2 regions of the Streptomyces sp. NPDC059740 genome follow, and region 1 is predicted to be linked to the other one. Evidence: riboswitches for the same ligand, from Rfam matches in the RefSeq annotation. Region 1 holds a riboswitch; the other holds the start of a gene.
The links. A riboswitch is a leader RNA that binds a small molecule or an ion and turns the genes downstream of it on or off. The one in region 1 is predicted to bind glycine.

Region 1 (7,496 bases):
ACCCGGCCCGGTGTAGAGGACGGGGTAGTGCGGCTCCAGCCGCTTGGCGACGTAGTTGGCGTTGAGGACGGCGACCTGGGTGGCGCGCCGGAGCCCCTCGCCGCCCATCAGCCGCACGTAGGCCCAGGAGATCGGCAGGATGCCCGCCGAACCCCACGGGGCCGCGGAGATCGGGCCGACACCGCTCGCCGGGCCGGCGGCCGGCTGCAGCGGGTGGTTGGGCAGGTACGGGGCGAGGTGCTCCCGGACCCCGATCGGGCCGACGCCCGGACCGCCACCGCCGTGCGGGATGCAGAAGGTCTTGTGCAGGTTCAGGTGGGAGACGTCGCCGCCGAACTCACCCGGCTCGGCGAGGCCGACCAGCGCGTTGAGGTTGGCGCCGTCGACGTAGACCTGGCCGCCCGCCTCGTGCACCTGGGCACACACGTCCCGGATGTGCTCCTCGAAGACGCCGTGGGTGGAGGGGTAGGTGACCATGAGGACGGCGAGTTCGTCGCGGTGCTGCTCGATCTTGGCGTGCAGGTCGTCGAGGTCGACCTCGCCGCTCTCCCCGGTCCTCACCACGACGACCTTCATGCCGGCCATCACGGCACTCGCGGCGTTGGTGCCGTGCGCGGAGGAGGGGATCAGGCAGACCGTGCGCTGCGCCTGGTCGTTGGCCCGGTGGTAGGCGCGCACCGCCAGCAGACCGGCGAGCTCGCCCTGGGAGCCGGCGTTGGGCTGGAGGGAGACCTTGTCGTAGCCGGTGACCTCCGCCAGCCGCTCCTCCAGTTCCTGGATGAGGGTGAGGTAGCCCTGGGCCTGCTCGACGGGGGCGAAGGGGTGGAGCTGGCCGAACTCCGGCCAGGTCACCGGCTCCATCTCGGTCGTGGCGTTGAGCTTCATGGTGCAGGAGCCGAGCGGGATCATGCCGCGGTCCAGCGCGTAGTCGCGGTCGGCCAGGGTGCGCAGGTAGCGCAGCATCGCCGTCTCGCTGCGGTGGCTGTGGAAGACGGGGTGGGTCAGGTAGTCGTCCTGCCGCAGCAGCTCGGTGGGCAGCGCGTCGGGGGTGGCGGCGTCCAGCTCCTCGACGTCCGCGTGGACGCCGAAGGCGCCCCACACCGCGGCGAGGTGACCGCGCCCGGTGGTCTCGTCGCAGGCGATCCCGACCTCGTCGGCGCTGACCTGCCGCAGGTTCACCCCGGCCTCGCGGGCGGCGGCCACCACGTCGGCGGCGCGGCCCGGCACCCGGACGGTGAGGGTGTCGAAGAACGCCTCGTGCGCCACCTCGACGCCGCCGGCCCGCAGCCCGGCCGCGAGGACGCTCGCGTAGCGGTGTGTGCGCCGGGCGATGGCCGCGAGGCCGTCCGGTCCGTGGTAGACGGCGTACATCCCGGCCATCACGGCGAGCAGCACCTGGGCGGTGCAGATGTTGCTGGTGGCCTTCTCGCGGCGGATGTGCTGTTCGCGGGTCTGCAGTGCGAGGCGGTAGGCCCGGTTTCCCTCGGTGTCCACCGAGACGCCCACCAGGCGCCCCGGCAGGCTGCGGGCGAACTTCTCCCGGACGGCCATGTAGCCGGCGTGCGGCCCGCCGAAGCCCATCGGCACGCCGAAGCGCTGCGTGGTGCCCACGGCGATGTCGGCCCCGAGGTCGCCCGGGGAGGTGAGCAGCGTCAGGCTGAGCAGGTCGGCGGCGACGGTGACGACCGCGCCCAGCTCGTGCGCCTGCTCGATGACGGCCCTCGGGTCGCGGACGGCGCCGGAGGCTCCCGGGTACTGCACGAGCACACCGAAGACGCCGCGCTCGGCGACGTCCGCCGGGATGCCCTCGGCGAGGTCGGCGACGACCACCTCGACACCCGTCGGCTCCGCCCGGGTCCGGATCACGGCGACGGTCTGCGGCAGCGCGTCGGCGTCCACCACGAAGACGCCCTGGCGGTTCTTGCCGACGCGGCGGGAGAGCGCCATGGCCTCGGCGGCGGCGGTGCCCTCGTCGAGCAGGGACGCCCCGGAGGTGGGCAGCCCGGTCAGGTCGGCGACCATCGTCTGGAAGTTGAGCAGCGCCTCCAGGCGGCCCTGCGAGATCTCCGGCTGGTAGGGCGTGTACGCGGTGTACCAGGCCGGGTTCTCCATGACGTTGCGGAGGATCACCGGCGGTGTGAAGGTGCCGTGGTAGCCCAGGCCGATCATGGAGGTGAGGACCTGGTTGCGGTCGGCCAGAGCGCGCAGCTCGGTCAGGACCTGGGCCTCGGTTCGACCCTCGGGAAGGTCGAGCGCCTCGGTGGACCTGATCACCTCGGGCACGGCGGCTGCCGCCAGCTCGTCCAGGGAGCCGAAGCCCAGGTGCGCCAGCATCTTGGCCTGCGCCGCACGGTCCGGGCCGATGTGGCGGGCCTCGAAGGGCGTGCCGCGTTCCAGCTCGGTCAGGGAGCGGTGGGTGTTCATCTGCGGGGGCCTCCTGGTCGTCGCGACCTTCGCGGGGCACCTCGGCGCCGGTGCCCGTTCGGCCTCCCCCTCTGTCATCGACCTGAGAGCTTCACCGGCGCGTCCTGCCTGCGCCGGCTTTCACCGTCGGTGAGGCGGGCTGCGGCAACGTCGGCGGTCCGCGACCCGTCCTGCTTTCCAGAGTGACCTCTTCCGTGCGGTACGGGTGCCTGAGAGATTCCGGGGAGGGTTTGCTCCTTCGGCGCCCCCTCACGCGGAACACGAAAGAAGGCTCTCCCGCACGGGTTCTGCGGCCACAGCCAGCCTACCAGCGGGCCCCTGAGGCGCGTCTCGAGTGGCCAGGAGGCGGAATGTGCCGTTTCGTGGTTGTCACTGGGCAGTTGCGAACCACCTGGAGGGACCGTGCAGACCGACATCGACCCCAGGACCCTGATCGGCCGCAAGGCGCTGGACCGACACGGGGCGAAGATCGGCACGGTGGACGAGGTGTACCTGGACGACGCGACCGGTGAACCGGAGTGGGCCGCGGTACGGACGGGCCTGTTCAGCCGGGACGCCTTCGTCCCCCTGGAGCCCAGCGAACTGGAGGGGGACGTGCTGCGGGTCCCCTACGACCGGAAGCTGGTCAGGGAAGCCCCGGACTTCGGTGTGGGCCGCCACCTCTCGCCGGAGCAGGAACTCCAGCTCTACCACCACTACCGGCTGGACGTCTCACCCGCGCCGACCGAGCAGCAGGCGAAGGACCGCGACTTCGGCCGGGTGGCGCGCTCGGAGGAGTAGTACTGCCAGGACCTGGTGCAGGGCGTACCACCGCTCACGCTCCGCCCCGGCGGGCACGGCGCCCCGGCCGCGGCAGGCCGCCTGCTCTCAGCTCTCGGGCCGGACGGGTTCCTCCAGGCACTCCCGGCGCAGCTCGTCCTCCTCCCGCGGCGGGCCGCCCACCAGCGGCAGGGGATCTCCGGGCCGCAGCTCCGGGTCGTCCACCGGGAAGGTGCGGATGCGGCCGGGGGCTGACCAGGGCTGCTCGAAGCGCACGGTGACCCGCCCGACGCCGCTGCCCTGCACCCAGCCCGCCCCGTACTCGCTGTGGACCACGTCCATGCCCGGCAGCCACTCGCGGGGCGGCTCCGGCTGCGCCGCCGCCTCTTCCGTCACCGTCTCGGCCGCCGCCGCGGCCTCCCGTTCGGCCGCCGCCGACCGTTCGCCGGCGACCTGGGCGAAGAGGTCTTCCTGGGTGAAGTCCGCAAGCCCGGTGACCCCCACTCCCAGCAGCCGCACGCCGCCGGTGGTGTCCACCGCCGCCAGCAGCCGTTCGGCGGCCTCCCGCACCACCGTGGGGTCGTCGGTGGGGCCCCGGAGGGTCTCGGAGCGGGTGAGGGTGGAGAAGTCGTAGTTCCGCACCTTGATCACGACTGTCCGCCCCGAGCGGCCGGCGGCCCGGAGCCGCTGTACGCAGCGGTCCGCCAGCCGCAGCAGCTCCGCGCGCACCCTGGCCCGGTCGGTGAGGTCGACTGCGAAGGTGTCCTCGACCGAGATCGACTTCGCGTCCCGTTCGGCGACCACGGGACGCTCGTCGCGGCCCAGTGCCATGGAGTGCAGGGCCGCGCCGTGCGCGCGGCCCAGGAGCCGCACCAGCTCCGCCTCGCCGGCCTCGACGGTGTCGGCCACGGTGGATATGCCCACCCGCCGCAGCGTCTCGGCGGTGGCGGGGCCGACGCCCGGCAGGGTGCGCACCGGCAGGGGCGCGAGCATCTCGCGTTCGGTGCCCGGCTCGATGACGACCAGGCCGTCGGGCTTGGCCTGCTCGGATGCGATCTTGGCCAGCATCTTGGCGCCGGCCAGCCCCACGGAGCCGGTGAGTCCCGTCGCGGCCAGGATGTCCTCCCGCAGCCGCTCCCCCACCCTGCGGACGGCGGCGGTGTCTGCGGCGACCCCGCCGGCTTCGAGGTCGACGAAGGCCTCGTCCAGGCTGAGCGGCTCCACCAGCGGCGACAGCCCCCGCAGCAGCTCCATCACCACCTCGCTCACCCGGCGGTAGGTGGTGAAGCGCGGCGCGAGGTAGGCCGCGTTGGGGCAGAGCCGGCGGGCCTGGGCGGTGGGCATGGCCGACCTGACCCCGAAGACCCGTGCCTCGTAGGAGGCCGTGGAGACGACGCCGCGCGGACCGATGCCGCCCACGACCACCGGCTTCCCGCGCAGGCTGGGCTTCGCCGCCTGTTCCGCGGCGGCGAAGAACGCATCCATGTCGAGATGCAGGATCGTGGGCGCACGTCTCACACCACCGATGATCGCGCAGACCACTGACAACCGTCGTGCCGCGCGCCGGGGCGGGTGGCCTCAGACGGCCCTGTTGCGCCGCCTGGCGAGCTCGTCGTGCGGGTTGTGGCCCACCAGGGTCTCGCCGGTGTCCAGCCGCTCGCCGTGGAGCTCGGAGAGCGCTCCCTCCACATCGCGCCAGACGACGCCCACCGCGATGCCGAAGACGCCCTGGCCGCCCTGGAGGAGATCGACGACCTCGTCCGGCGAGGTGCACTCGTAAACCGTCGCGCCGTCGCTCATCAGCGTCATCTGCGCCAGGTCGGTCAGGCCGCCGGCCCTGAGGTGCCGGACCGCGGTGCGGATGTTCTGCAGGGAGACCCCGGTGTCCAGCAGCCGCTTCACGATCTTCAGGACGACGACGTCACGGAAGCTGTAGAGCCGCTGGGTGCCCGAACCGTACGCCGGGCGCACGCTGGGCTCCACGAGACCGGTGCGCGCCCAGTAGTCGAGCTGCCGGTAGGTGATACCGGCGGCTGCGCAGGCCGTGGGGCCGCGGTAGCCGACGGTGTGGTTCTCGCGCTCCCCCGACGTCGTGGGCGGCCTCGAGGGCGCCTGCTCCGCGCTCTGGCGTAGTGGCACCGCCCCTCCCACCGCCGTTCCGTCGCCGCTGCTTCCCACGCCGACCTCCGTCCTCCGCGTCCCGGACGGGACCTGCCTCATCGACGGTATGCAGTCACTCGGGGTGCGTCAACGATCGCCGCGCTCGCCACGCCGAGTGATAATCACCCCACGGGTGGTTTTGCGTGACCTCGCAGCGGGAAAGGCTGACTGTTTCTGCCGCCCGCGGTCCGCTCGCCGGTCCGGGCCCACCCCTCCCCCCGCCCGGCCCCGTGGACCGGGCGTCGTCGCACCTGGGCGGCGCCGGGTGGAGCGCCCTTACTGGTTGCTGGTCCCGAAGTCCTCGGGCGAGATCTGGTCGAGGAACTCGCGGAACTTCTCGACCTCGTCCTCCTGCTCGTCCGGAATCGCGATGCCCGCGTCGTCCAGCACGCCGTCACTCCCGTAGATGGGCGTGCCGGTGCGCAGGGCCAGCGCTATGGCGTCGGAGGGTCGGGCACTGACCTTCACACCACCGGCGAAGACCAGCTCGGCGTAGAAGACGGCGTCCCGGAGGTCCGTGATGTGGACCTCGGTCAGCTCCTGCCCCAGCGACTCCAGCACGTCCTTGAACAGGTCGTGCGTCAGAGGCCGGGCAGGGGTCATGCCCTGCTGGGCGAAGGCGATGGCGGTGGCCTCACCCGGCCCGATCCAAATGGGCAGGTAGCGGTCGCCTCCCACTTCGCGCAGGAGCACGATCGGCTGGTTGGAGGGCATTTCCACCCGGACACCCACAACATCGAGCTCGTTCACACAGCAACCCTAGGACGTGCCCGGCCGGTTTGGGTAGTCGGGCACCCCTTCCCCCACCGGGGAGCCCCCCACCTCGGCCGCGGCGCCCCCGCCGGGCGGCGTTCAGGGGGAGCGCAGCGCAGCCTGGACGAGTGCGGCGTGCAGCCGCACGGAGAGCGACGCCAGCTCGCGCACCGTCTCCTCGGCCCGCACCCGGGTCTCGGGGTTGCGGTGCCGTCGCAGCGGGGCGACCACCTGTTCGACGAGGCCCGCCTCGCGCTCTGCCGCAGCCCGCACCGCCCGCAGGTGGCGCGGTTCCAGCCCGAACCGTCCGAGCTCCACGACCAGCCTGGCGATGGTGACGGCCTCGACGCCGTAGTCGCCCTCGGCCGACGGAGTGAGCAGGCCGTAGGACTCCCACTCCGCGAGCTGCCCCTCCCCGACCTCCGCCGCGGCGAGCAGCTCGTAGCGGCCGATGCGATCGGTGACGGCCTGCTCACCCGCCACATCGGTCTCCGGGGCCTCCTCGCCCGCATCCTCCGCGAGGGAGGTGGCCGAGGTCGCCAGGGCCGGGAGGGGGACGCTCTCGCCCCGCTCCAACGCGTCCAGGTGCTCCTTGATGACCTTCAACGGAAGGTAGTGGTCGCGTTGCATGCGCAGGATGCGGGCGAGCCGCTCGACGTCCTCAGTGCTGAACTTGCGGTAACCGGCGGGTGTGCGACGCGGCTCGACGAGGCCCTCGGCCTCCAGGAACCGGATCTTGGAGATGGTGACGTCGGGGAACTCCTCGCGCAGCAGCCCGAGAACGGTCCCGATGCTCACCAGCTTGCCGTCGGCGGGGGCGGCACCGGTGGTAACGGTGCCGCCCGAAAGGCCGTGGTGCATGTGGCTTCCGTCGTCGGTCAGATGCCGACACCCCGACCGCTGGCGTAGAAGACGAGCCGGTACTTGCCGATCTGGACCTCGTCGCCCTCGGCCAGCGCCACCGAGTCGATGCGCTCCCGGTTGACGTAGGTGCCGTTGAGGCTGCCCACGTCAGCCACGGTGAACTGACCCGAGGGGTCGCGACGGAACTCCACGTGCCGGCGCGAGACCGTCACGTCGTCGAGGAAGATGTCGCTCTGCGGGTGACGGCCGGCGGTGGTCAGGTCGCTGTCGAGCAGGAAGCGGCTGCCGGAGTTGGGCCCGCGCCGCACGATCAGCAGCGCCGACCCGACGGGCAGCGCGTCCACGGCCGCCTGGGCCTCCGGGGACAGGGCCGGCAGCGGCGTCTGTCCGGTCGACTCGGAGTCGTAGGCCTCCAGCCCGGAGATGGAGATCGTGGACGTCGTCTCCGAGGGACGCTCCTGGTGTGCGCCCTGCCGCAGCGGTGCGCCGCAGTTGGAGCAGAACCGGCTGGTCTCGGGGTTGCGGTTGCCGCACCG
Region 2 (7,496 bases), on a different contig from region 1:
GAATGCCCTGGTCCGGAAAGTTCATGCGCGCCCACCCGCTCGGTTCTGCTCCTGCCTGGCCGAAGACAGTAGTACGAAGCGGCGGTGACACGTTCGGCCGCATCCGCATGGCCACGGACGGCACACCTGTGGTTGCGGAGCGTGCCGAGCCGTCTGAGGGTGGCGCACAGGGCGACCCGCACCCGGTCTCCCTTGTTCCGCCTGCCGCTCCTCCCGAAAGGACGCTCCCCATGGTCACACCCCGGACCGCCCGCGCCCTCGCCACCTCCGCAGCCGCGGGCGCCCTGGCGCTGGGCGCACTCGGCGCCACCGCCTGGTCGGCTCCGATCGCGGCGGCGCCGCCCCACACCGAGCCGGTCGCCGACCATCCCGCCGGCCCGCAGGGGCGGCCGGCCCCGGAGCAGGCCGCCGTGGTGGCCGGACTCAACGAGCTCATGCGTTCCGTCAACGCGTTGACGGTGGCCGCCGCGCGGCACCAGGTCTCCGGGGACGTCGTCACGCGCGTGGAGCGGCAGGGCAACGTCGTGCGGGTCTGCGCCGAGCGGGCGGACGCCACGCGTCAGAAGGCGGCGCACCCGCAGGCGCACCGGCGGGTGAAGGGGGCGGCGGCACCCTCGGGGAGTGCCGCCGCCACGCCCGCCGCGCCCTCCGCGCAGCCCTCCCAGGCCCCTTCGGCCTCGCCCTCCGCCTCGGCCTCGCCCTCCGCCTCCCCGCAGGCGCTGACCTTCGAGCAGGCCCAGGCCGCCCTGCAGGCCCGGATCGACGACCTGACCAAGGTGGCCGTGAGCGGCAGCACCGACCTGAGCAAGCCGATGGACGGGGTGATGAAGGCCGTCAAGGACCTGCTGGGCTCCCTGAAGCTGGACACGCCCGTGGTCACCCTGCCGGCCATGACCGACGGGAGTGCCGACGACGCCGGAGCCACGCCTTCCGCCTCGGCCGCCGAGAGCCCGCAGACGCGCCCCTCGACGCTGCCGGCCAGCCCCGACCTGGCCAAGGCCGCGTCGGACACCGCCGCCCGCAGCGAGGCCGCCCCCGTCCGGGAACACCGGCCCCGGGAGCGGCAGACCTTCAGCGCCTGGCTGTCCTCGCTGCTCGCCCCGGTCGACGTCTTCGGCTGGTTCTCCTGAGCTGCCCGCCCGGCCCCGGGGTGCGCCTGACCCGGTGACCACGGCCCGCGCCGGCCCGGCCGGGCGGGCCGGACCCCGCGGCCAAGCCGGGGCGGCGCCGGCCGTGCGTCAGGTGAAGGTGACCGCGGGGAGGACGTCGGCCGCGGTGCGGTCCAGGAGGAGCACCCGGGCGCAGCCGGGCGGCGCCTCGCCCCGCTCGGCCGCCCCGACCAGGCGGTGGACGGCGCGGCGGTGGCGCCGGAAGGCGTAGGCCGACACCGTCCGGCCGCGCGCACGCTGGCCCGCCAGGGCCTCGGCGGCGCCCACGTCGAGCAGCAGCAGGTGGGTGCGGCGCCGGCGGCGGCCGGCCGCGGCGGCCACCCAGCGGCGGACCCACGGCTGGGCCCCGCAGTCGTGGACGACGAGGCTGTGGGCGCCGCGCAGCGCCCGGGCGAGCGCGCGGTAGTGGGCGAGTCGCACCAGCGGCCGGTACAGGGCGTAGGGGAGGCGGCCGCACGCGCCGCGGGCGAACCGCAGCCGCACCTCCTGCGAGTCCAGCCGCACCACCGGCCGGCCGCGGCTGTCGACGGCCGGGACGCAGCGGTGGATGAGGGTGCTCTTGCCGCTGCCGGGCAGTCCGGAGACCAGCAGCACGTCGCCGGCGGTCAGCCGCAGCGGTCCCGGGGCGGTGGCGCCGCGCAGGTCGACGACGCGTGCGCCCGGCCCCGGGCCCGCGCGGGCGGTGCGGGGCGGCGGCAGGTGCGGGCCCGGCCCTGCGGCGGGCGGGGCTCCGGGTGGCGCGGCAGCCCCCGGCGCGGTCTCCTGCGGTGCGGTCATGTCTTCTCCCCCGGACGACGCCCCACCGCCCCACCGTCCCACGGAAGGTAAAGAGACGGCAATGCGGGACGCCCGCGCCGGTCGGTGCGCGGCCCGGCGGGCGCCCGGGTGCCCTCCCGGCCACCCCCTCCCGCGTGCAATGATGTGCGCGCCGTGCGGCGTCCGCTGCGCCCACGTGCGTTCAACTGCATACCGGCCGTTCGAATCCGCGCGGGAGAGTCCCCGACCGTCTTCGGCGGGGCGCCGAAGGAGCAAGTCCTCCCTTGAATCTCTCAGGCCCCGATACCGCGCAGGACGAGGCAGATCTGAAAAGCGGGCCGGCCCGCCGCACCGCCCCCGGCGGTGAGCGGAGGCCGCGCCCCACCCAAGGTGCAAGCCGCACAGCCGAAGGGCTCACGGCGAACCTCTCAGGTTCCGATGACAGATGGGGAGAGAAGCCACCGCCGCCCTCCATCTCGCCACGTCCCGGGAGCCTGACACCATGACCGACGACGCCCCCCGCCGCACCGCGCTGGACGCCACGCACCGCGCTCTCGGCGCCGTGATGACCGACTTCGCCGGCTGGGACATGCCGCTGCGCTACGGCAGCGAGCGCGAGGAGCACCTCGCGGTGCGCACCCGCGCGGGCCTGTTCGACCTCTCCCACATGGGTGAGATCACCGTCAACGGCCGGCAGGCGGCCGACCTGCTGGACCACGCGCTGGTCGGGAACCTCGGGCGGCTGGCCGTGGGCCGCGCCCGCTACACCATGATCTGCCGCGAGGACGGCGGCATCCTCGACGACCTCATCGTCTACCGGCTCGCCGAGACCGAGTACCTGGTGGTCGCCAACGCCTCCAACGCCGCCACCGTCCTGGACGCCCTCGCCGACCGGGCCGAGGGCTTCGCCGCCTCGGTCCGCGACGACCGGGACGCCTACGCGCTGATCGCCGTGCAGGGTCCGCAGGCCGCCGGCATCCTGGGCGCCCTGACCGACGCGGACCTCGCGGGGCTGAAGTACTACGCGGGCCTCCCCGGCACCGTCGCCGGGCACCAGGCCCTGATCGCCCGCACCGGCTACACCGGGGAGGACGGCTTCGAGCTGTTCGTCCGCCCCGAGTCCGCGGTCGCGCTGTGGGAGGCGCTGACCGAGGCGGGGCGCGGGGCCGGCCTGGTGCCGTGCGGGCTGGCCTGCCGCGACACGCTGCGCCTGGAGGCCGGCATGCCGCTGTACGGGCACGAGCTGTCCACCGCCACCACCCCCTTCGACGCGGGCCTGGGCCGGGTGGTGAAGTTCGACAAGCCGGGCAACGACGGCGCCTTCGTGGGGCGCGAGGCGCTGGCGGAGGCCGCGCGCCGGGCCGAGCAGCAGCCGCCGCGCCGGCTCGTCGGCCTGGTCGCCGAGGGCCGCCGGGTGCCGCGCGCCGGGTACGCGGTGGTCGCGGCGGACGGCTCGGTGATCGGCGAGGTCACCTCGGGCGCGCCCTCCCCGACGCTCGGCCGCCCCATCGCCATGGCGTACGTCGACGCGACGCACGCCGCGGCGGGCACCGAGGGCGTCGCCGTCGACATCCGGGGCACGCACGAGCCGTACGGGGTCGTCGCGCTGCCCTTCTACAAGCGGGAGAAGTAGCCGCGACGGCGGCGGTCCGGCGGCGGGGAGCACCCCGCAGCGGGCCGCCGCCGCAGGTCATCCCGGTCCTCGCCGTCCCAGTGGGCGGACCCTTCGTCCCAGCAGTCCCTCGCGTACAGGAGAATTACGAACATGAGCAACCCCGAGCAGCTTCGCTACAGCAAGGAGCACGAGTGGCTGTCGGCCGCCGAGGACGGCGTGTCGACGGTCGGTATCACCGAGCACGCGGCGAGTGCCCTCGGCGACGTCGTCTTCGTGCAGCTCCCGGAGGTCGGTGACGCCGTCACCGCCGGTGAGAGCTGCGGCGAGCTGGAGTCGACCAAGTCGGTCAGCGACCTCTTCGCGCCGGTCGACGGTGAGATCACCGAGGTCAACCAGAGCGTGGTGGACGACCCCTCGCTGGTCAACTCCGAGCCGTTCGCCGGCGGCTGGCTGTTCAAGGTGAAGGTCACCGGCGAGCCGGAGGACCTGCTCTCGGCGGCCGAGTACACCGCCTTCACCGCCGGCTGAACCGGCGTACCGCCGGCGGCGGCCGTCCGTCCCCTCCGGGACCCGGCCGCCGCGCCGTCCCCACCGCGCCCCAGACCGCCCCCGTCGTACAGGAACCCTCATGTCGCTTCTGAACAGCTCCCTGCACGAGCTCGACCCCGACGTCGCCGCGGCCGTCGACGCCGAGCTCGACCGACAGCAGTCCACCCTCGAGATGATCGCCTCGGAGAACTTCGCGCCCGTCGCCGTGATGGAGGCGCAGGGCTCGGTCCTCACCAACAAGTACGCCGAGGGCTACCCGGGGCGGCGCTACTACGGCGGTTGCGAGCACGTCGACGTGGTCGAGCGGATCGCCATCGACCGCATCAAGGAGCTGTTCGGCGCCGAGGCCGCCAACGTGCAGCCGCACTCGGGCGCGCAGGCCAACGCCGCCGCGATGTTCGCGCTGCTCAACCCGGGCGACACCATCCTGGGCCTGAACCTGGCGCACGGTGGGCACCTCACCCACGGCATGAAGATCAACTTCTCCGGCAAGCTGTACGCCGTGGTGGCCTACCACGTCGACGAGGAGAGCAACCTCGTCGACATGGAGGAGGTCGAGCGCCTGGCCAAGGAGCACCGGCCGAAGCTGATCGTCGCCGGCTGGTCCGCCTACCCGCGCCAGCTCGACTTCGCCGCCTTCCGCCGGATCGCCGACGAGGTCGGCGCCTACCTGATGGTGGACATGGCGCACTTCGCCGGGCTGGTCGCGGCGGGCCTGCACCCCTCCCCCGTCCCGCACGCCCACGTGGTGACCACCACCACGCACAAGACGCTCGGCGGCCCCCGCGGCGGCGTGATCCTCTCCACCCAGGAGCTCGCCAAGAAGATCAACTCGGCGGTCTTCCCCGGCCAGCAGGGCGGCCCGCTGGAGCACGTCATCGCGGCGAAGGCGGTCTCCTTCAAGGTCGCGGCCTCCGAGGAGTTCAAGGAGCGTCAGCAGCGCACCCTGGAGGGCGCCCGCATCCTGGCCGAGCGGCTCACCCAGCCGGACGTGGCCGAGGCCGGCGTCTCGGTCCTCTCCGGCGGCACCGACGTGCACCTGGTCCTGGTGGACCTGCGCAACAGCGAGCTGGACGGCCAGCAGGCCGAGGACCGGCTGCACGAGGCGGGCATCACCGTCAACCGCAACGCCGTCCCGAACGACCCCCGGCCGCCGATGGTGACCTCGGGTCTGCGTATCGGCACCCCGGCGCTGGCCACCCGCGGCTTCCAGGCCGAGGACTTCCGCGAGGTCGCCGACGTGATCGCCGAGGCGCTCAAGCCGTCCTTCGACGCCAAGGCGCTGCGGGCCCGCGTGACCGCGCTGGCCGGCAAGCACCCGCTGTACCCCTCGCTGTGAGCTGAGCCCGGGGCACGCCACGCGAGGCGTGCCCCGGGGCCCGGCGCCCAGCCACGGGGCCGGTGGAGCGGCCCCGCGCCCGACCGGCGCCCCGCTCCCCGGCCCCTCGCCTTGCCCCACCCCGGTTTGTCCGGGTTACGCTCGTTGGTCGGCCCTCACACCGGGCCGACCGGCTTGCCGCCCCTGAGCGAGCACCCGCCGGGCACCCGCCAGGCCGCCACGCGCCCACCCCCGCGCCCCGTCCTCCGCCCCACCCACGAGCAGGCAAAGGAGTCCGCCCCGTGGCCATCTCCGTCTTCGACCTCTTCTCCATCGGCATCGGGCCGTCCAGTTCCCACACCGTCGGCCCGATGCGCGCCGCCCGCATGTTCGTCGGCCGGCTCAAGAAGGACGGCGCGCTGGCGCAGACGGTCTCGGTCCGCGCCGAGCTCTTCGGCTCCCTCGGTGCCACCGGCCACGGCCACGGCACCCCGAAGGCAGTGCTGCTCGGCCTGGAGGGCCACGCCCCCCGCACGGTCGACGTCGCCAGCGCCGACGCCGAGGTGGAGCGCATCCGCACCACCGGCCGGCTGCGCCTGCTGGGCGCCGAGGTCGGGGACGCCCACGAGATCGACTTCGACGAGGACTCCCAGCTCATCCTCCATCGCCGCCGCTCGCTGCCGTACCACGCGAACGGCATGACGCTCTTCGCCTACGACGAGGCGGGCGCCCCGCTGCTGGAGAAGACCTACTACTCGGTCGGCGGCGGCTTCGTGGTGGACGAGGACGCGGTCGGCGAGGACCGGATCAAGCTCGACGACACGGTGCTGAAGTACCCCTTCCGCACCGGTGAGGAGCTGCTGCGCCACTCCCGCGAGACGGGTCTGTCGATCTCCGCGCTGATGCTGGAGAACGAGCGGGCCTGGCGCACCGAGGAGGAGATCCGCGCCGGTCTGCTGGAGATCTGGGAGGTCATGCGGGCCTGCGTGGCCCGCGGCCTGGCCCAGGAGGGCATCCTCCCCGGCGGCCTGCGGGTCCGCCGCCGCGCCGCGAACGCCGCCCGCGCGCTGCGCTCCGAGGGCGACCCGGCGCCGCGGGCCATGGAGTGGGTCACCCTCTACGCCATGGCCGTCAACGAGGAGAACGCCGCCGGCGGCCGGGTGGTGACCGCCCCGACCAACGGCGCGGCGGGCATCATCCCCGCGGTGCTGCACTACTACATGACCTTCGTGGCCCAGGCGGACACCGAGGGGGAGCGCGAGGAGTCCGTGGTCCGCTTCCTGCTGGCCGCCGGCGCCATCGGCATGCTCTTCAAGGAGAACGCCTCCATCTCGGGCGCCGAGGTGGGCTGCCAGGGCGAGGTCGGCTCGGCGTGCTCGATGGCGGCGGGCGGCCTGGCCGAGGTGCTGGGCGGCTCCCCGGAGCAGGTGGAGAACGCCGCCGAGATCGGCATGGAGCACAACCTGGGCCTGACCTGCGACCCCGTCGGCGGCCTCGTCCAGATCCCGTGCATCGAGCGGAACGGCATGGCCGCGGTCAAGGCCGTCACCGCCGCCCGCATGGCCCTGCGCGGCGACGGCCGCCACCACGTGTCGCTGGACAAGGTCATCAAGACCATGCGCGACACGGGTGCCGACATGAGCGTGAAGTACAAGGAGACGGCCCGGGGCGGGCTGGCGGTGAACATCATCGAGTGTTAGGGATGTGGGCCCTGACCAGCACGTTTGCTTCTTTCAGTGCTGGTCAGGGCGCCTTCCCTGCTTACGCGACGGAAAGTCCCCGGAAACGCCCTGGGACAGACGCGAAAGCCCCTGCAAAGTCCCGGACGGATCCCTCGCCGACGAGCGCTTGACCTGGAAGTTCGCGACACCCGCGCAACGATGGATGTCCCTCCGACACACCCGCTCGGAGAATCACCCTCATCCAATAACAAGAGTTTTGTTAAACGCGCCCATGGCTACCTCCCAGGCGCCCGGCGAAGGACCCGTCCGGCCCGTATCGGTCTCCCTCCACGAAGGCACCATCGCTGCCCTCAAGGCACGTACGGGCAAACGAGGCATGTCCGCCTACGTCGAGACCCTCATCCAGC

Region 2: it holds a riboswitch for glycine, as region 1 does, so the genes downstream of both, gcvT (glycine cleavage system aminomethyltransferase GcvT) here and gcvP (aminomethyl-transferring glycine dehydrogenase) in region 1, are expected to answer to the same signal.

Annotation. Positions count from the first base shown of each region.
Region 1 is NZ_JBHWGP010000069.1:6,267-13,762, forward strand. Features, by position in the region: gene gcvP (aminomethyl-transferring glycine dehydrogenase) at 1-2,424, opposite strand, end outside; glycine riboswitch at 2,612-2,713, opposite strand; gene ACFV3R_RS33710 (PRC-barrel domain-containing protein) at 2,827-3,204, shown strand; gene ACFV3R_RS33715 (DNA polymerase IV) at 3,292-4,701, opposite strand; gene ACFV3R_RS33720 (MerR family transcriptional regulator) at 4,762-5,361, opposite strand; gene ACFV3R_RS33725 (bifunctional nuclease family protein) at 5,620-6,093, opposite strand; gene ACFV3R_RS33730 (MerR family transcriptional regulator) at 6,196-6,957, opposite strand; gene ACFV3R_RS33735 (FHA domain-containing protein) at 6,975-7,496, opposite strand, start outside.
Region 2 is NZ_JBHWGP010000003.1:272,492-279,987, forward strand. Features, by position in the region: gene ACFV3R_RS05895 (enhanced serine sensitivity protein SseB) at 1-25, opposite strand, end outside; gene ACFV3R_RS05900 (hypothetical protein) at 231-1,130, shown strand; gene ACFV3R_RS05905 (AAA family ATPase) at 1,239-1,946, opposite strand; glycine riboswitch at 2,148-2,244, shown strand; gene gcvT (glycine cleavage system aminomethyltransferase GcvT) at 2,428-3,558, shown strand; gene gcvH (glycine cleavage system protein GcvH) at 3,691-4,068, shown strand; gene glyA (serine hydroxymethyltransferase) at 4,169-5,428, shown strand; gene ACFV3R_RS05925 (L-serine ammonia-lyase) at 5,710-7,107, shown strand; gene ACFV3R_RS05930 (hypothetical protein) at 7,361-7,496, shown strand, end outside.